Regions from separate parts of the Actinacidiphila polyblastidii genome, predicted to be linked through region 2. Evidence: riboswitches for the same ligand, from Rfam matches in the RefSeq annotation. Region 2 holds a riboswitch; the other holds the start of a gene.
The links. A riboswitch is a leader RNA that binds a small molecule or an ion and turns the genes downstream of it on or off. The one in region 2 is predicted to bind cobalamin.
Positions count from the first base shown of each region.

Region 1: another riboswitch for cobalamin. It lies ahead of V2S66_RS17550 (CbtB domain-containing protein); the one in region 2 lies ahead of V2S66_RS05510 (cobalamin biosynthesis protein).

Region 1 is NZ_JAZEWV010000013.1:708-10,745, reverse strand. Features, by position in the region: gene V2S66_RS17585 (glycoside hydrolase family 65 protein) at 1-920, shown strand, start outside; gene V2S66_RS17580 (universal stress protein) at 878-1,198, opposite strand; gene V2S66_RS17575 (universal stress protein) at 1,334-2,245, shown strand; gene V2S66_RS17570 (universal stress protein) at 2,294-3,202, shown strand; gene V2S66_RS17565 (ATP-binding protein) at 3,280-5,412, opposite strand; gene V2S66_RS17560 ((2Fe-2S)-binding protein) at 5,533-6,324, opposite strand; gene V2S66_RS17555 (CbtA family protein) at 6,321-7,181, opposite strand; gene V2S66_RS17550 (CbtB domain-containing protein) at 7,214-7,429, opposite strand; cobalamin riboswitch at 7,467-7,614, opposite strand; gene cobF (precorrin-6A synthase (deacetylating)) at 7,662-8,429, shown strand; gene V2S66_RS17540 (cobalt-precorrin-6A reductase) at 8,446-9,207, shown strand; gene V2S66_RS17535 (HD domain-containing protein) at 9,377-10,033, shown strand.
Region 2 is NZ_JAZEWV010000003.1:74,363-84,400, reverse strand. Features, by position in the region: gene V2S66_RS05525 (putative cobaltochelatase) at 1-865, opposite strand, end outside; gene cobN (cobaltochelatase subunit CobN) at 862-4,554, opposite strand; gene V2S66_RS05515 (cobyric acid synthase) at 4,551-6,071, opposite strand; gene V2S66_RS05510 (cobalamin biosynthesis protein) at 6,080-7,069, opposite strand; cobalamin riboswitch at 7,213-7,339, opposite strand; gene V2S66_RS05505 (hypothetical protein) at 7,977-8,195, opposite strand; gene V2S66_RS05500 (inorganic phosphate transporter) at 8,210-9,445, opposite strand; gene V2S66_RS05495 (class II aldolase/adducin family protein) at 9,563-10,038, shown strand, end outside.

The sequences.
Region 1 (10,038 bases), on a different contig from region 2:
AGACCGCGCTGTGGGAGGACGTCGCACACCGGCTGCGCGTCCCGTTCCACGACGGCGTGATCAGCCAGTTCGACGGCTACGGCCGGCTCGCCGAGCTCGACTGGGACGCCTACCGCGGGAGGTACGGCGACATTCGCCGACTCGACCGCATCCTGGCGGCCGAGGGCGACAGCGTCAACCGCTACCAGGTCTCCAAACAGGCTGACGTGCTGATGCTGGGCTACCTCTTTCCCCCGGCCGAACTGGCCGCCTTGTTCGCCCAGTTGGGGCACCGGCTGGACGAGGGCACCTGGACGGCCACCGTCGACCACTACCTGCGGCGGACCAGCCACGGCTCGGCTCTCAGCGGTCTGGTGCACGGCTGGGTGCTGGCCCGCTCCCGGCGGGCCGAGGCGTGGTCGTACGTCCACGAGGCCCTGATCGGCGACGTGGCCGACGTCCAGGGCGGCACCACCGGGGAGGGCATCCACCTGGGCGCGATGGCCGGCACGCTGGACCTGGTGCAGCGCGGTCTGACCGGCCTGGAGCCGCGCGCCGACGCGCTGCGCCTCGACCCGGCGCCACTGCCCGAACTCTCCCGCTACCACCTCTCGTTGCGCTACCGCGGCCACCGGGGAATCGGACTGACCGTGAAGCAGGGGCGGTTGCACCTGCGGCTGCCGGACTCGGGAGAGGACCCGCTCGCGGTCGTCGTGGGCGACGCCGGCCCGGCCCGGCGGACGGCGAGCGTCGCCCCGGGACACGAGATCACCGTGGACCTCGCCGACGGGTCCGGCTCGGAACGCGCCGACGGCGCCGGCTCAGGACGGCGGCCCGGCCCGGCCGGCCCGGCCCGCGCCGGACACCCGCGGGAAGCGGCCCGGCCGGCCGGTCCCGCTCAGGCGTCCGGCGGAGACGGCGTCACGAGCAGAGGGCAGTAGGTGCGATGCACCAGCGAGCGGCTGGTCGAGCCGAGCATCGTGCCGCGGAAGCCGCCGCGGCCGCGGGAGCCGACGACCAGGCAGCGGGCGTACCGGGCCGCGGAGGCGAGCGAGGCGGCCGGCTCACCGCTGAGGATCTCGTGCCGCACCGCGACGTCCGGGTACCGCTCGCGGTGGCCGGCCAGCAGATCCGACAGGTGCAGCGCGGAGTCCTCCAGGAACTCCGGCCACGCCGCGTCCCTGCGCCGGCGCACCTCGACCGCGGGCCCGGTCCGCACCGCGTCAGGCCGGCCGCGCCGCCGTCGGCCGGGCGCCGCGGAGACACCCCGCGGCCCGGTCCCGGCCGCTCGGGAGCACCGGGCCCGACCGCGCCCGCGGGCGCGGCGCGTCCTGACCACGACAAGGCGGTGGCGATGATGACGCATCCCGTGGTGGCCGCGGTGGACGGATCGCCGGAGAGCCTGGCGGCAGCCGCCTGGGCGGGCGCGGAGGCGCAGCTGCGCGCGGCGCCGCTGCGGCTGCTCACCGTCTGGCAGCCGCCGATGAGCAGCGCCCGGTTCACATCGAGCCACGAGCGGCTGCGGTCCTGGGAGGAGAACCGGATGCGGGAGGCCGCCGACGCGCTCGCCGCGCGCCGCCCCGGCCTCGACGTCACGATCGAGCAGGCCGCCGGCACCCCGATCAGGCTGCTGCTCGACGCCGGAGCGGGCGCCGAGATGATCGTCCTCGGCTCGCGCGGCCTCGGCGGCACCGCCGGCTTCTTCTACGGTTCCGTCGGCCTGCACCTGCTCGCGTCCTGCGAGCGGCCGGTCGTCCTGGTCAGGGCGACCGACACGACGGGCTGCACGGTGGACCGCGGGGGCGCCGACGGCGCCGGGGCCGCCGGCGGCAGGCCAGCGCCGTGCGTGGTGCTCGGCCTGGACCTCGGGCGCAGCTGCGGACCCGTGCTGTCCTTCGCCTTCGAGGAGGCGGCCGCCCGCCGCGGGGCACTGCGCGTGGTGCACGTGTGGAACGTGCACCAGAGGTACGGCTACGGAGCCCCCGCCCTCGACGCCGCCGCGGCGCGCGAACTCCACGCCGAGCAGCAGCAGGCGCTGACCGCGCTGCTCGATCCCTGGCGCGCCCGCCACCCCGGCGTGGACGTCACGGCGGACGTCGTCGACGGACCCGTCGCCGGACGGCTGGTCGAGGCGGCGCACGGAGCCCACCTGCTGGTCGTCGGCCGGCGCTCGCGGCACGCCGCGGCCGCCACGCACATCGGCCCCGTCACCCACGGGGTGGTGCACCACGCGGCCACTCCGGTGGCCGTCGTCCCGCACACCTGACAGCGAAGCAGGATGCTGGGAGGGAGACCGACGAAGGAGGCGGACATCATGCGCCGCACCGTCATCGCCGCAGTCGACGGCTCCTCCGCGAGCATGGCGGCGGCAGAATGGGCCGCCGGGGAAGCCCTGCACCGCGGCACCTCGCTGCACCTGCTGAACGCCGTCGCGCCCCGGCCGGGCAGCAGCAGCCTCGTGGCACCCACCGACCCGCACACCCGCCCGAAGAACCCGGGGTGGTCGCCGTTCGAAGCGGCGGACGACCTCGGCCGGGCCCATCCCGGGCTTCGGGTCACCGCCGACCAGGTGGCCGGGCAGACGCTGCCGGTGCTCTTCGGCGCCGCCGACCGGGCGGACCTGCTGGTGCTCGGATCGCACGGCACCGGCGCGGTGTCCGGGTTCCTGCTCGGCTCGGTCGCGCTCACCGTCGTCGGCCAGTCGCCCGTGCCGGTGATCCTGGTCAGGGCCGGCCACCAGGCGGCCGGCGAGCACCGCCCCGACGACCGGCACCGGGCCACGACCGGCACGCCGTTCCTCGACGTCGTCCTGGGACTGGACCTGGTACGGCCCAGCGAGCGGCTGATCGAGTTCGGCTTCGAGGCGGCCGCCCGCCGCGCCGCCACCCTGCGCGTGGTGCACGGCTGGAACGCCCAGGTGCCGTACGGGTTCGGCGACGGCGAGCCGGACGACGGCAGCGGGAACCGCCTGGCCACGCAGGTGACCGGCGCCCTCGCGGCCATCCTGGAGCCGTGGCGTTCGAAGTTCCCGCACACCGACGTGGTGGGGGAGACCATGGTGGGCCGCGCCGACCGGCATCTGCTCGACGCCGCCTCCCAGGCGTCGCTGCTCGTCATCGGCCGCCGCCCGCGCGCCTCCCGGGTCGCCGCGCACATCGGCGCGACCTCGCACTCGGTGCTGCACCGTGCGCTGACGCCGGTGGCGGTGGTGCCGCACGAGTGAGGCCGCGCGGGCCCGCCCGGTCGTGCGGGCGCGCGGTGGCGTCAGGTGTCCGCCCGGCGGAGGTGCCCGACGGAGGTTCAGTCGAGGCCGAGGTCGTCCGGCAGCAGCGCCGTGCTGAGCGCGGCGGGCCCGTGCGCCGCCGCGCCGCGCGCGTACGCGGCCGCGTAGCCGTCGTCGCCCAGGGCCTCCCGCGCGGTCTGCTCGCAGCGCTCGCGGACGAACTGCAGCTCCGGGGCGCCGCGCTGCGGATGGCCCACGCTGCGCCAGTACGCCCCGCCGGTCCCGTACACGACGGCGGCCTGCTCCGGGCGGCTGTCCGCGGCCAGCGCGGCGGCCAGCACGTCCAGACCCAGCGCGATCCCGAAGGCGTCGCCGAGCAGGCGCTTGCTCTCCAGCATGGTGCGGGCGTAGCCGACCGCGTCGGTCGGGGAGGACGAGAAAAGCGCCACCACGGAGAGCTGGTAGTCCAGATAGGAGCGGGTCCAGACCTCGCCGGTGCGCACGCACTGCTCGCGTAACGCCAGCGCCAGCGTGCGGCCTTCGTCGAAGGACCCCAGCGCGGTCAGCGACAGCACCTCCACCAGGGCGCAGCGCAGCCGGTCGGGGGAGTCGAAGGGGCTGCCGGGGGCCGCCGCCAGCGCGTCGCGCACCGCGGCGAGGGCCTTGGCCGGCTCTCCCATGAGCATGCCGAGCAGCCCGGTGAGGCAGGCCGCGCCGATGCGCTCCTCGACCTGGTCGCCGCCCGCCTCGACGGCCGCGCGCACCTCGGCGCTGATCGCGGCGGCGGTCTCGTAGTCCCCTTGCAGGGTGATGGTCGCGCCGAGTCCGATCAGCGCGCGGGTGCGGTCGGGGCCGGGCGCGGTATGCAGCTCCAGGGCGCGTTCGAGGTAGTCGCGGGCCTCCTTCAGATGGCCGCAGCAGGTCCAGAAGTACACAAGCAGGCCCCCGAGTTCGGCGGCCGTCGCCGGGTCGTGGGCGAGCCAGTGGTCGAGGGCGCCGCACAGGTCGGGGTACGCGTCCTCGATCAGCCGGTAGCCGAGGAGCTGGGAGCTGCCCGACCACCGGGCGTCGGCCCAGCGGGCCAGCGCGGTGAAGTGGTCGGCGTGGCGCCGTGCGGTCGCCTCGGCCTCGCCCAGCTCGCCCAGCCAGTCCTGGCCGTACTCGCGGATGGTGTCGAGCATCCGGAACCGCTCACCGGACTCGCCGTCCGTACGGGCCACCACCGACTGGGCGACCAGCCGCCGCAGGGCCGGCGCCACGTCGGCGGCGCCGAGCGGCCCGCCGACCGCGACGGCCCTGGCGGCGGCGAGGTCGAAGGACCCGCGGAAGACGCTGAGCCGGGCCCACAGCAACCGCTCCAGCGGCGCGCACAGTTCGTGGCTCCAGCCGATCGCGGTGCGCAGCGTCTGGTGGCGACGCGGCCAGACGAAGTCCGAGCGGGCCAGCACGTCGAAGCGGGAGCCGAGCCGCTCGGACACGTCGGCGACCGAGGCGGGCCCGACCTGGGCCGCCGCCAGCTCGATGGCCAGCGGAATGCCCTCCAGCCGCCGGCAGACGCTCCTGGCCGCCGCGTCCGCACCGGGCGCCTCCAGCGGGGCCCTGCCCAGCCGCCCGGCGACCCGCTCGGTGAACAGCGCCAGCGCGTCCGGCCCACCGGAGGGCAGCGGCGCGACCTCGACGACCTCCTCGCCGCGCGAGGACAGCGAGCGGCGGCTGGTGGCCAGCACGGTCAGCCCCGGCGCGGCGGTCAGCAGCTCGCCCACCAGGTGCGCACACGCCTCGACCAGGTGCTCGCAGGAGTCCAGCACCAGCAGCAGCCGCTTGTCGGCCAGCCATTCGCACAGCGCCTCGACGGGCATCCGCGGCGAGTGGTCGGCGAGGTCGACGGCGTCGCTCACGGTGGGCAGCAGCAGATGGGGGCCGTCCAGCGTGCTCAGGTCGGCCCACCAGGCGCCGTCGGGGAAGCGTTCGGCCGCGCGGTCGTTGTCGTGTGCGGAACCGATTCGCCCGTAGGCGCTGTACTCCCGCTCCACGGAGGCCGGAGCGGCGCTCAGTCCCCTCGCCGCCCGCTGCGCCAGCCGGGTCTTGCCGACCCCGCCGGCCCCGGTCAGGGTGATCAGCCGGTGCCGCGCCAACGCCGTTCCCAGCACGGACAGTTCCGGCCCCCGGCCGACGAAGCTGGTGGTCTCCTGTGGAACATTGCCCTCCATGGTCACAGCTTCGCATCACCGGCGCACGGGTTGGGCCGTCGCGGATCGACCGCGACCGGTTTGAGCCAATGACGTGCGAAAGCATCACCGCAGGCGTGCGGAAGGGGTAGGGACGCTCCGTCAGTCGCGCCGCAGTACGCAGTCCCCGCAGAGCGCCCCGGCGGCGTCGGGCGCCGCGCGGTAGATGAGGCAGCAGCTGCGCCGGCGGAAGGCGCCTGACGGGGTGCGGGTCGCCGCGCCGCGCAGCGGGGGCCGTTCCAGGAGCAGCGTGGCGAGGGTACGGGCCCGGTGCGCGAGGCCGGGAGCGGCGGACGCGGCCATGGCCGCGGCGCCGTTGACCGCGGAGGCTGTGTTGCCGCGCACGATGTGCGGTGACACGCCCAGGTCGGCGAAGGGGGCGGCGAGTTCCCGCAGCGGACCGTCCAGCAGCCCGGCGGCGAGTGCGTCGGCCAGTGCGTCGGCGGGCGCGGCGGCCTCGGCGGGCGCGGCTGCCCCCTGGCCGGTGACGGAGCGCGGCAGCGACAGCGGGAACGGCCGGCCCAGGACCGGCTGCCAGCGCAGGGCGGCCAGCGGCGGCACGGGCGGGACCCGCCCGTGCAGCAGGGCGTGCGCGAGGAACGGGGAGAGCACCCGGGCCACGAGGCCCAGGTGTGTCACGGAGGCGGCCACCCGCGACTCCACCGCCTCGGCGGGCTGCCCGCCGCCCGCGGCCAGCCGGGCGCGGACGGCGGCGACCCGCTCGCCGAGCACCGGCGAACCGTCGGCCAGTTCGGCCATCGACCGCCACGGCGGGCGGACGGGCCCGCCGTGGCGGCCGTCGTCGTGCCACTCGACGGCGAAGAACGGTCCGAGCGCCGCCGACTCCGCCTGCCAGGCGTCCGCCGACGGCGCGTCGCCCGGCGACGGGCTCACGCCCCGACCGGGTCCGGCTCGCGTACGCGCCGCGCACTGGTCACCGGCTCCAGCACCCGATCCGCGAGGGGCCCGAAGACCAGCCCGATCGCGCCCCACAGCAGCAACTGCGCGGCGACCGAGTAGAGCCGGAAGGAGAACAGCACGTCCGCGGGGAAGCCCGGGTAGACGATCCTCCCCCGCGCGTCGGTCAGCGGCAGCGGCGTCTCCGTCGCGTGGCGGCCGTACTCGCGCGTGTTGGCGGACAGTTCGCCCAGCGACGGCAGCAGCGCCATCACCGCGCCGATCGCCACCACGAAGCCGGCCGCCGCCATCAGCGTCGCGTTGCGGTTGCCGAACCGCGGTGCGAGCCGCCGGCCCCACCACACGGCGAGGCCCAGGAAGAGCAACGAGCAGACCACCATGATCAGATAGAGACCGGTGCGCGCTCTGATGGTCTCCTCGTGGCCGATCGCCGGCGGATTGGCCGGATACTTCAGGAACGGCACGAGGTACAGGCCGAGAAAGCCGCCGCCGGCCACCAGCAGCGCCAGGTTGCGGGCGCGCAGCCCGCCGACCCGGCCCAGGCACACGGTGTAGACGACGGCGAACATCGCCCCCATCGCCATGCCGAACAGCACCAGCCCGACGCCGATGCCGACATCGGCCTGGACGGTACGGCTGAAGAGGTCGGGATCCGCGGCCTCGGCGGGCAAGCCCGCGGCCTTGTCGAGTGCGGCCTGCGCCGCGTCCCTGCCGCTCTCGTAGTCAATTGCCCTGGCGATCTGGGGTTCCGCGAAGATCCGCGCGAACGTGAATGCGAGAATCCCGGCGATTGCGCCGGCCAGCAGGCCGCGCAGAATGAGCCGCTTTTCCATGTCGAGTTGTCCGCTCTGCCTGTCGGTGGGGATCAGTGGCAGGGGAAACCGAGGAAGTGCCGGGCGTCGTGGACGAACTCGTGGACGTGCATGTCCTTGCCGAAGACCGACACGGCGCCTTGGTCGACGCCGATGAAGTAGTAGGCGGCGAGCGCGAATATCGCGGTGCCGACCAGCCAGAACACGGCCTTGGAGACGGGCAGGACGACCGGAGTGGCCGAGGTGGTGGGAGCGGACACAGTGCTCACGGGGTGGGCCTCCTTCAGGGATCAGGCGTCCCTCGATCATTGGGGCGTCGTGACGGCGGAGTGTCTGACTCTCCGATCACCTGCGGTGAGCGGAACACAGTGGCGCGACCGTGCCGGAATCACACCGGCTTCCTCATGCCATCACGAACGGCAAGCGTAGGGGGACCCGAACAAGCCCGTCAATGCGTGCCGCGTGCCGTGTGCCACACTCCGGTTCGTGCAACGGACGAAAATGATCCACGTCATCGGAATCGGAGCCGGCGACCCCGAGCAGCTCACCGTGCGGGCGGCCCGCGTGATCGGGCGCACCGATGTCTTCTTCCTCGTCGACAAGGGCAGCGCCAAGTCCCAACTCAACGAGGTGCGCGAGGGAATCCTCGCCGAGCACGCCTCCGGCGCGCACCGCGTGGTGGTCGTCCGCGACCCCGACCGCGACCGCACGGCGGCCACGCCCGGATACGCGCCCGCCGTCGGCGACTGGCGGAGCCGCCGCGCCGACGCCTTCGAGCGCGTGATCGGCGAGGAGTTGGCGGACGGTCAGAGCGGCGCGTTCCTGGTCTGGGGCGATCCGGCCCTGTACGACAGCACGTTGGCGGTTCTGGAGGAGGTGCACGCGCGCGGCGCGGTCGCCTTCGACTGGGCCGTCGAGCCCGGCATCAGCAGCGTCTCCACCCTCGCCGCGCGGCACCGCACCGGCCTCAACCAGGTCGGCCGGCCGGTGCAGATCACCACCGGCCGGCGGATCGCGGACGGCGGCCTGCCCGCCGGCGTGGACGACGTGGTGGTGATGCTCGACGCCCACCAGGGCTTCACCGCGCTGACCGGCCTCGGCCTGCACATCTACTGGGGCGCCTACCTCGGCACCGAGGACGAGATCCTCGTCGAGGGGCTGCTGGACGAGGATCTCGCCCTGCGGATCTCCGAGGTCAGGGCGCAGGCCCGCGCCCGCAAGGGCTGGATCATGGACACGTACCTGCTGCGCCGGCCTGCCGCGCGATGACGGCGGCGCGACGGCGGTGACCGAAGGGCACGTGCTGATCCTCGGCGGCACCACCGAGGCCCGCTCGCTCGCCGAACTCCTCTGCGGGCAATCGGCGTTGAGGGTCACCACCTCGCTGGCCGGCCGGACGGCCGCGCCCCGCGGCGGTACGCCCGGCGCCATCCGCAGCGGCGGCTTCGGCGGTGCGGACGGCCTGGCGGCGTGGCTGCGCGAGCACCGCGTCGCCGCGGTGGTGGACGCCACGCACCCCTTCGCCGCCGCGATCAGCGCGCACGCCGCCGACGCCGCCGCGCGCCGCGGCGTCCCGCTGCTCGCCCTGCGCAGGCCCGGCTGGACGGCCGCGCCCGGCGACCGCTGGCACCGGACCGACAGCCTCGCCGAGGCGGCCGACCTGCTGCCGCGGCTCGGCGCGCGCGCCTTCCTCAGCACCGGCCGCCAGGACCTCGCGGCCTTCGCCGCGGTGGACCTGTTCTGCCTGATCCGCTGCGTCGAGCCGCCCGCCGCGCCGCTGCCGGCCCGGCGTCATGTCCTGCTCGCCCGCGGCCCGTTCACCCTGGACGCCGAGCGTGCGCTGCTGCGTGAGCACCGGATCGACGTCCTGGTCACGAAGGACAGCGGCGGCGAGGCCACCGCGGCGAAACTGACCGCCGCCCGCGAGCGGTCCCTGCCGGTGGTCGTGGTGCGACGCCCGCCGCCCCCGCCGGGCGTCCCGCTCGCGACCACCGTCGCCCAGGCGGCGTCGTGGCTGGCGCCTCTGACCCGGCCCGCGAACGCCTGACCGCGGGGCACGCCCAGGGCCGCGGCACCGTCGTCGCCCCGACGCCATGTCCGGATCTGTGGGCTGTACGGCCCCACGGCCATGGCACGGCGGCCGCACACCGCCGATGCTAGAGGAGGGGCGGCCGGCCGGCCGCCCTCGTATCCGACGGAAGGCGCAGGTGGCAGCCATGACCAGCGACACGACCTCCGAGACGGCACCCGCCGGCGTGTCCGTGCCCGACACCAAGCTGGCCAGGGAGGCCACCGCGCTGGTGCGCGACACCGTCAGCGAGCTGATCTACCACCACTCGCGCCGCGTCTTCTTCTTCGGCAGCCTCCAGGGCCGCAACCGCGACCTGAGCTTCGACCCCGAACTGCTCTACATCGGCGCGATGTTCCACGACCTGGGCCTCGGCGAGGCGTTCCACGGCAGCGGCCGGCGGTTCGAGGTGGACAGCGCCGACGAGGCCAGGAGGTTCCTGCGCGGTCACGGCGTTCCCGAGGACAGCATCCGCCGGGTCTGGACGGCCATCGCCCTGCACACCACCCCGGGCGTCCCGGAGTACATGGAGCCCGAGGTCGCCCTGGTGACCGCGGGCGTCGAGTACGACGTGCTCGGCATCGGCTACGGGGACGTCGGCGACGCCGACCGCGCCGCGATCACCACGCTGCACCCCCGCCCCGACTTCAAGCGGCGCATCCTGGGCGCCTTCACGGACGGGGTGCGGGCCAAGCCCGAGACCACCTTCGGCAACGTCAAGGCCGACGTCCTCGCCGCCTACCTGCCGGGCTTCGAGCGCGGCGACTTCGTGACGACGATCCTCGACTCCCCGTGGCCCGAGTGACCCCG
Region 2 (10,038 bases):
TGCGCGCCATGACGATGTCCGCGCGCATCCCGTCGACCTCGAACGCCGCGCAGGTCGCGGCGATCTGCCGCAGCGCGGCGTCTCCGAGCCGCACGTCCGGCAGCAACCGCCGGGCAGCCGCGATGCGTTGGCGCAGCGCCTCCTCCTCGCCGGCCCAACGCGCGGTGAACGCGGCCGGATCGGCGTCGTAGGCCAGCCTGCGGCGGACCACCTCGACGCGCTCGTCGGTCTCGCGGGAGGCGGCGACCTCGACGGTCAACCCGAAGCGGTCGAGCAACTGCGGGCGCAGCTCGCCCTCTTCCGGGTTCATCGTGCCGACGAGCAGGAAACGCGCCGCGTGGCGCACGGAGACGCCCTCGCGCTCCACGTAACTCGCGCCCATCGCCGCCGCGTCCAGCAGCAGGTCGACGAGGTGGTCGTGCAGCAGGTTGACCTCGTCGACGTACAGGACGCCGCGGTGCGCGTCGGCGAGCAGGCCCGGCTCGAACGCCTTCACCCCGTCGGCCAGGGCCCGTTCGATGTCCAGGGCGCCCACCAGCCGGTCCTCCGAGGCGCCCACCGGCAGTTCCACCAGGCGGGCCGGCCGGGACGCCGCGGACTCCCCCGCGCCGTGCGCGCCAACGGGGTGCGGGCCGTCCGGGCAGGCCGGGTCGGGCGCGGCCGGGTCGCAGCTGAAACGGCAGCCGGGCACCACGGCGACCTCGGGGAGCAGCGCGGAAAGGGCGCGCACCGCAGTGGACTTGGCGGTGCCCTTCTCGCCGCGCACCAGGACGCCGCCCACGGCGGGGCTCACGGCGTTCAGCGCGAGCGCCAGCCGCAGCTCCTCCTGGCCCACCAGTGCGCTGAACGGATACGGGATGCTCATGCGTCGCCCTCCAGGTCGCCTTCGAGGGCGAGGTACGTCTCACGGAGCCGGGCCAGGGTCCCGGGGTCGGGCGCGGCCCACAGGCCGCGGTCGGCTGCTTCGAGCAGCCGCTCGGTGATCCCGCGCAGCGCCCAGGGGTTGGACTTCCTCATGAAGTCCGCGTTCTCCGGGTCGAAGACGTACTCGGCGGACAACCGCTCGTACATCCAGTCGTCGACGACGCCGGCGGTGGCGTCGTAGCCGAAGAGGTAGTCGACGGTGGCGGCCATCTCGAAGGCCCCCTTGTAGCCGTGCCGCCGCATCGCCGCCATCCAGCGGGGGTTGACCACCCGGGCCCGGAAGACGCGGTGCGTCTCCTCGCCGAGGGTGCGGGTCCTGACCTGGTCGGTGACGGCGCTGTCGCCGACGTACGCCTGCGGGGACGCGCCGGTGAGATGGCGGACCATCGCCACCATGCCGCCGTGGTACTGGAAGTAGTCGTCCGCGTCGACCAGGTCGTGCTCGCGGGTGTCGACGTTCTTCGCGGCGACCTGGATGCGGCGGAAGGCGGCCTCCATGTCGCCGCGGGCGGCCCGGCCGTCGAGCCCGCGGCCGTAGGCGTAGCCGCCCCACACCGCGTACACCTCCGCGAGGTCCGCGTCCGAGCGCCAGTTGCGGGCGTCGATCAGCGGCAGCAGGCCCGCGCCGTAGGCGCCGGGCTTGGAGCCGAAGACGCGGGCGGTGGCGCGCCGCCGGTCGCCGTGCAGCGCGGTGTCCTCGTCGGCGTGCGCCCGCACGTGGTTGACGTCCGCGGGCTCGTCCAGCTCGGCGACCGCCCGTACCGCGTCGTCGACCAGGGCGACCACGTGCGGGAAGGCGTCGCGGAAGAAGCCGGAGATGCGGACCGTGACATCGATCCTGGGCCGCCCCAACTCGGCCGCGTCCACCACCTCGAAGCCGGTGACGCGGCGCGACGCGTCGTCCCACACCGGCCGGCAGCCCAGCAGCGCGAGGATCTCCGCGATGTCGTCGCCCTGCGTGCGCATGCACGAGGTGCCCCACACGGTGAGCCCCACCGACGCCGGATAGGCGCCGGTGTCGGCGACATGGCGCTCCAGCAGCGAGTCGGCGAGCGCCGAACCGACGTCCCAGGCCAGCCGGGACGGGATCGCCTTGGGGTCGACGGAGTAGAAGTTGCGCCCGGTCGGCAGCACGTTGACCAGGCCCCGGGTCGGCGACCCGGAGGGCCCGGCGGGGACGTAACCGCCGCGCAGCGCCCGCAGGATGTGGGTGATCTCGTCACCGGTACGGGCCAGCCGAGGCGCGACCTCGGCGGCGGCGAACTCCAGGACCCGTACGACGTCGGGGACGTCGCGGCCGCGCAGCGCCTCGTGCACGACGTCCTCGGCCGCCCCCGGCGCCCAGCCGCACGCCTCCATGGCCTCCGCGAGTTGCCGGGCGAGCCGCTCCAGCAGGTCCACCGCGTCGGAGGCGGTACGGGCCGGGCCGTCCACGAGCGCGGTCAGCCCGGCGGGCACGTCCGCGGGCGCGCCGGGCGTCGCCAGCAACTCCTTCTCGACCAAACCGAAGTACCCGGCGAGCGCCGCCCGCAGACCCGGCAGCGCGGCGCCCACGCCACCCCAGACCTGGGCCGAACGCAGCACCGCCAGCAGCAGGTTGACCCGCGCCTCGCCGACCGGGCCGCCGCCGAGGATGTGCAGGCCGTCCCGGATCTGGACGTCCTTGATCTCGCACAGCCAGCCGTCCACGTGCAGCACGAAGTCGTCGAAGCCGTCCTCGTCTGGCTGTTCGTCCACGTGCAGGTCGTGGTGGAGCTCCGCGGCCCGCACCAGCTCCCAGATCCGGCCGCGGACCGCCGGCGCCTTCGTCGGGTCCAGGTCCTTCACCAGGGCGTACTCGTCGAGGAGTTGCTCCAGCCTGGCCAGGTCGCCGTACGAGTCGGCGCGGGCCATCGGCGGCACCAGGTGGTCCACGACGGTGGCGTGCCCGCGCCGCTTGGCCTGGGTGCCCTCGCCGGGGTCGTTGACGATGAACGGGTAGACCAGCGGGAGTTCGCCGAGCACCGCGTCCGGCGCGCACCCCGCGGACAGCCCGAGGCCCTTGCCGGGCAGCCACTCCATGGTGCCGTGCTTGCCCAGGTGCACGATCGCGTCGGCGCCGAAGGTGCGGTCCAGCCAGCGGTAGGCGGCCACGTAGTGGTGCGAGGGCGGCATGTCCGGGTCGTGGTAGATCGCGATCGGGTTCTCGCCGAAGCCGCGCGGCGGCTGGATCATGATCACCACGTTGCCGAACCGCAGCGAGGCCAGCACGATGTCCGCCCGCTCGCCCTCGCCGTCCACGTACAGCGAGCCCGGCGGCTCACCCCAGTGGCGCAGCATCCCGGCACGCAACTCCTCGTCCAGGGTGGCGAACCAGCTCCGGTAGTCCGCCAGCGGCACCCTGGCCGGCGCGGCGGCGAGCTGCTCCTCGGTCAGCCACTCCACGTCGTGGCCGCCGGCCGCGATCAGCCGGTGGATCAACTCGTCGCCGTCGTCGGGGAAGTCGCCGGTGGCGTAACCCGCCTCGCGCAGCGCGTGCAGCAGCCGGACGGCCGACGCGGGGGTATCCAGGCCGACCGCGTTGCCGACCCGGGAGTGCTTGGTCGGGTAGGCGGTGAAGACCAGGGCGATCTTCTTGTCCTCGTTCGGCGTGTGGCGCAGCGCCGCGTGCCGCACCGCGATCCCGGCCACCCGCGCCGCCCGCTCCGGATCGGCCACGTACACCGGCACGTCGCCCTCGCCGCTCTCCTTGAAGGAGAACGGCACGGTGATCAGGCGGCCGTCGAACTCCGGGATCGCCACCTGCATCGCGGCGTCCATCGGGGACAGCGCCGCGTCGGACTCCTGCCACGCCTTGCGCGAGGAGGTCAGGCACAGGCCCTGGAGCACCGGCACGTCCAGCTCGGCGAGCGCCCCCACGTCCCACGTCTCGTCCTCGCCGCCCGCGCTCGCCTGCGACGCCACGGTGCCGCCGGACGCCAGCACCGTCGCCACGATCGCGTCGGCGCGGCCCAGCAGGTCGTACAGCCCCTGGTCGGCGCCCCGCAGCGAACCGCAGTACAGCGCGAGGGCGTTGGCCCCCTTGGCCTCGATCGCCTCGCACAGGGTGTCCACGAAGGCGGTGTTCCCGGAGAGCTGGTGGGCGCGGTAGAAGAGCACCGCGACCGTCGGGCGGCCCGGGACGTGCCGGTCCGCGTACCCGCCGTGCAGCCCGAACTCCGGCATCGCGTGCGGCGGTTCGAAGCCCTCGCCGCTCATCAGCACGGTGTCGCAGAGGAACCGGGCGAGTTGCGCGAGGTTGCCGGGGCCGCCCTCGACCAGGTAGCGCAGCGCCTGCGCGACGACCCCGGCCGGCGCCGACGACATCGCCATCAGCTCGGCGTCCGGCACCGACTCGCCGCCGAGCAGCACCGTCGGCACCCCGGACGCGGCGAGCACGTCGAGCCCCCGCTCCCAGGCGCGCCGGCCGCCGAGCAGCCGGACGACCGCCAGGTCCGCGCCGTCCAGCAGCGCGGGCAGGTCGGCGTCGGGATCGACCCGCGCCGGGTTGCCGATGCGGTAGGACACGGTGCCCGGCGCGGCCTCGGCGGAGGCGGCGCGGGCCGCCAGCAGGTCGGTGTCGGCGGTGGACAGCAGCAGAACGGTGCTCATGGTGCCCCCGGTGCGAGGAAGGGGAGGCCGGCGGGCGCGCCGTCCTCGATGAGCCGCAACAGGGCGGCGGTGTCCAGGTGTTCGTCGACCAGGTCGGCGAGGCGGTCGAGCTGGGCCTCGCGCAGCGCGGCGAAGTCGGTGTCCGGCGTGGGCACGAAGCGGCGCCCGGCCGCGGCGGCCACCCGCCGCAGGAACTCCCGGCGGAACGCGTCGCTCTCCAGCGAGCCGTGCCAGTGCGTGCCCCACACCGCGTCGACCCGGCAGCCGTCGAGGAACGGCTCGTCGAACCCGGCGTCCGCGCCGTGGAGTTCGGCCGCTCCGCGCGCCGGCCCGGTGAAGTGGGCGACGCCGTGGTGGATCTCGTACCCCTCCACCGGCGCCCCGTAGGCGGTGCCCGACGGGCGGGCCAACGTCTTGGCGGCGGCGAAGGAGATCCGCACCGGCAGCAGTCCGAGGCCCGGGACCGTACCGGCCCGCGACTCGACGTCGTCGTCGATGCGTTCGCCGAGCATCTGGAAGCCGCCGCAGATCCCCAGCACCGGGCGGCCCTGCGCGGCCCGCCGCAGGACGGCGGCGGCGAGGCCGCGGTCGCGCAGCCACTGCAGGGCGCGCACGGTGCCGCGGGTGCCGGGCAGCACCACCAGGTCGGCGTCCTCCATCTCCTCCGGCCGGTCCACGAAGCGGACCACGACGCCGGGTTCCGCGGCCAGCGCGTCCAGGTCGGTGAAGTTCGACATCAGCGGCACGGCCGCGACCGCCACCCGCAGCACGTCCTCGCCCAGCGGCGGCGCGGTCGCCTTCGACTCGCGGGCGCGCAGCCCGTCCTCCTCGTCGATGCCCAGGCCCGGCGCGTACGGCAGCACGCCCAGGGTCGGGCGGCCGGTGAGCTTGGCGAGCATGTCCAGGCCCGGTTGCAGCAGCGTGACGTCGCCGCGGAACTTGTTCACCAGGTAGCCGCTGATCAGCGACTGGTCGGCCGCGTCCAGCAGCGCGGTGGTGCCGTAGAACGACGCGAACACCCCGCCGCGGTCGATGTCGCCGAGCACCAGCACCGGGAGCCGGCCGCGCCGGGCCACCGCCATGTTGACGATGTCGGTCCGCCGCAGGTTGATCTCGGCCGGGCTGCCGGCGCCCTCGCAGACCACCGCGTCGTGGGTACGGCCGAGTTCGGCCAGGCAGTCCGCCACCGTGTCCAGCAACTCGGCCTGCCGGCCGCCGTGGTAGCCGCGCGCGCTCAACTCGCCGACCGGACGGCCCAGCACGATCACCTGGCTGCTGCGGTCGCTGCCGGGCTTGAGCAGCACGGGGTTCATCAGCGCCGACGGTTCGAGCCCGGCGGCCTGCGCCTGCATCGCCTGCGCCCGGCCGATCTCCGCGCCGTCGCGGGTGACGAAGCTGTTCAGCGACATGTTCTGGCCCTTGAAGGGGGCGACGCGCACGCCCTGCCGCCGCAGCCACCGGCACAGTCCGGCGACGACCACGCTCTTGCCGACGTCCGAGCCGGTCCCGGCGATCATCAGGCCCTTCACGGCGCCACCTCCCGTGCCGCGGGGGCGGGTTGCGCGCGGTGGCGCGGCCGGCCGGTGGCGCCGCGGGCCAGCGACAGGGCGGCCGACGCGGCCAGGGCGAGCGCGCCGACACGCCGGGAGAGCAGTACCGCGCGGTCGATGTCGGCGGGGCGCGGCGCGGCGAACTCCGCGCCCAGCACGGGGCGGTGCTCCACGCGGCCGCCGTACGACAGGCTGCCGCCCAGGCGCAGCCGCAGCGCGCCGGCGAACGCGGCCTCCACCGGGCCCGCGTTGGGGCTCGGGTGCGCCGCGGCGTCGCGACGCCAGGTGCGCAGCGCCGCCGCCGGGTACGGGCCGGCCAGCACCGCGAGCGCCGCGGTCAGCCGCGCCCCGGGGTAGCCGGCCGCGTCGTCCAGCCGGGCGGCCGCCCAGCCGAACCGCAGGTACCGCGGCGAGCGGTGGCCGACCATGGCGTCCAGGGTGTTCACCGCGCGGAAGCCGACGAGTCCGGGGACGCCCGCCGCGCCGCCCCACAGCAGGGCGCCCACCACCGCGTCCGAGGTGTTCTCCGCGACGGACTCCACTACCGCGCGGGCGATCCCCTCGGCGTCCAGCGCGTGCGGGTCGCGGCCGCACAGATGCGGCAGCCGCGCCCGCGCGGCCGCCAGGTCGCCCGCCTCCAGCGCCGCCCCGACCAGCCGGGCCTCCCCGGCCAGCGAGGCGCCGCCCAGTACCGACCAGGCGGCCAGCCCGGTCAGCGCGACGGACAGCGCGGGCCGGGAGCGCGCCGCGCGCCGGGCCAGCACGGCGACGCCCACGGCGCCGCCCGCGCACAGCGCGGTGTGCGCGGCGCCGGCGCCGCGGTGGTCACGCCACAGGCGGCGTTCCAGGGCCCCCGCCGCGCGTCCGAACGCCGCGACCGGATGGCCGCGGCGCGGATCGCCCGCGACGAGATCGCCGAGGAAGCCGAGAGCGGCGCCGTACGCGAACTCGCGGTCGGCACGCATCGGTTCAGCCGGCCGTCGCGCTCCGGAAGGGCACCGGCGGCGCGTCCGGCCGCCGGAGGTCGGGCCTGGGATGTGCGGTGCCGCGCATGTCTGAAGTCCTCACTCAGGGTCCGCGCCCTGGTTTCGACGTGACCGGCGGTGAGAGTCTCCTGGCTCCCGGATCCACGCGCTCCCCGCCTTCCGGCCGGCGAGCCGGTCGTGACGTACGGGTCGGGAGCGCACTCCCCGGTGACAGTGGCGGGACCGCGCCGGATTCGCACCGGACTTCCTCTCCTGCCGCCGTATGGCTCCGGGCAGTTCACCACGCGCGCGAAACCCCGTCAACCTCGCGTTGACCTGCGGGGACGAAAGTGTGGCGCGCTCCACACGGGGGCGGCCTCCGGCCGCCCGATTCCCCCCGGCGCGCGCCCGGCGCACTTCGCCTGCGGCGCGCCGCCGCGCGCTCCGCGCCGGGGACGGGGCCTGGTCGCCCAGGGCCGTGTGCGTCACCGGGTGACCCGGAGCCGGGGGCGGCGCAACGGTGGACGTTCAGCCGCGGATGCGGCGGGCACGCCGACGGGGTGGCCTTGCGCGCCGAGGACGGCGCCTGCTCGCCCGGGGCCGGTGCGGGGGCGCTGGCCGGCCGGCGATGTGCGTACGCGGGTGGCTTGCGCGGCGCGTCGCCGGGCGTGTCGTGGCGGTCCGGTCGGCGTCCCGGCAGCGGGCCGCGTGGGTGAGCGGGCCGCCCGGGGCCGGGGGCGCGCAACGGTGGGTGTTGCGCGCCGAGGACGGTGCGCGCGGTGGACGCCGCGCGTGCGGCGGGCGCTGGGCGGCAGGCCGCGTGCGTCAGCGACCGGCCCCGGGCGGGCCCGGTCGCGCAGGGCGCGGACTGCGCGTGCCTGGGCGGCCCCCACCCCGCAGGGGGCGGCTACTTCGAGACGATGAGGTAGATGCCGTACCCGACTGCCGCCGCGCACGCGGCAAAGCACGTGTACGCGGCCCCGCTGCGCGCCGCGGTCTGCGCGCCGCCGCGGCCCTGGGGGCGGGACAGCCCCACGACGCCGAGGGTGAAGACGCCGACCAGGCCGACGGTCGAGACGAGGGCGACGACGAGGACCGTGCCGAGGGCGTGCCAGTCGATGCTCATGAGCGTACGTCCTTTCAGGCGGCGGGCGCGGCGGGCGCCACGGTGGGGGCCGGGCCGGCGGTGGGGCCGGCCGGCGGCGGGGTGACGGCGGCGATCGCGGCGGTCACCGCGCCCTGCGGCTCGGCCGGGGCGAGGGGGCCGTCCAGGGCGGGGTCGTTGACGTTCGCGTGCGTGACCGGCTTGCGCCGGGCCGCCGCCCACATCGCGCCGCACGCCCCGATGCCGAGCACCGCGACCGCGGCGACGCCGACGCCGCCCTGGTCGGCCAGCAGCGCCGCGCCGGCGGCGACCAGCCCGGCCGCGGGCAGGGTCAGCACCCACGCGGCGACCATGCGGCCCGCGGTGCCCCATTGCACCACCGCGCCGCGGCGGCCGAGCCCGGCGCCCAGCACGGACCCGGAGCAGACGTGCGTGGTGGACAGCGCGAACCCGATGTGCGAGGACGCCAGGATGGTGGCGGCCGCGCCGGTCTGCGCGGCGAAGCCCTGCTGCGGCTCGATGTCGGTCAGGCCGCGCCCGAGGGTGCGGATGATCCGCCAGCCGCCCAGGTAGGTGCCGAGCGCGATGGCCGCGCCCGCCGAGACGATGACCCACAGCGGCGGGTTGGAGCCGAGGGCGATCACGTTCCCGGTGATCAGGGCGAGCGTGATGACGCCCATGGTCTTCTGCGCGTCGTTGGTGCCGTGCGCCAGCGAGACCAGGCCTGCGGAGGCGACCTGCCCGGCCCGGTAGCCGCGCGCGGTGGCGTCCGCGTCGGCCCGCCGGCCGATCCGGTAGGTCAGCCGGGTCGCCAGCGTCGCCGCGACGCCCGCCACGATCGGCGCGGCCACCGCGGGGATGAGCACCTTCATGACGACCGCGTCGCCGTGCACGCCGTGCATGCCGACCGAGGCGAGCGTCGCGCCGATGAGGCCGCCGAACAGGGCGTGCGAGGAGCTGGACGGCAGCCCTGCCAGCCAGCTGAGCATGTTCCACACGATGGCGCCGACCAGACCGGCGAAGATCACCTCGGGTCTGATCCCGGCGGACTCGTCCACGATCCCGCCGGAGATCGTCTTGGCGACCTCCACCGACAGGAAGGCGCCGACGAGGTTGAGCGCGGCGGCCATGGCCACCGCCGTCTTGGGCTTGAGCGCGCCGGTCGAGATGGTGGTCGCCATCGCGTTGGCGGTGTCGTGGAATCCGTTCGTGAAGTCGAACACGAGAGCGGTGACGATGACGATTCCGATCAGGAGCGTCATGTGTTCCATGGACCCAGGCAATCGTTTGATCGGACAGTGGCGAGCCGACCGTACGGATCATTGGTGAACGGAAGATGAACTGGCGGCGGACTCGTGGTGCCGACATGAAGCGGAGGAGAACGCGTGATGGACGGGTCGCTGGAGCAGGCGTGGTCCGATGTCGTACGAACCGCCCGCAGAACCGTCGACGACGGCCTCGTCGTCGGCACCTCGGGCAACGTCTCGGCGCGCGTCGGCGACGTGGTGATCGTCACGCCCACCGGCGTGCCGTACGACCGGCTCGGCCCCGCCGACCTGGTGGCGGTCGACCTCGCCACCGGCCGCCAGGTGCGCGGCTCGCTGCGGCCCACCAGCGAGCTGCCGACCCACCTGGCCGTCTACCGCGCCACCGCGGCCCGCGCCGTCGTGCACACCCACGCGCCGCACGCCACCGCCGTGTCCACGCTCGTCGACCTGCTGCCGAACGTCCACTACGCGGCCGCCGCGATGGGCGCCCCGATCCTCGTCGCCGGCTACGAGCTGTACGGCACCGAGGAACTGGGCGCGGCGGTGCTCGGCGCGCTGCGCGAGGGCCGCAGCGCCTGCCTGATGCGCAACCACGG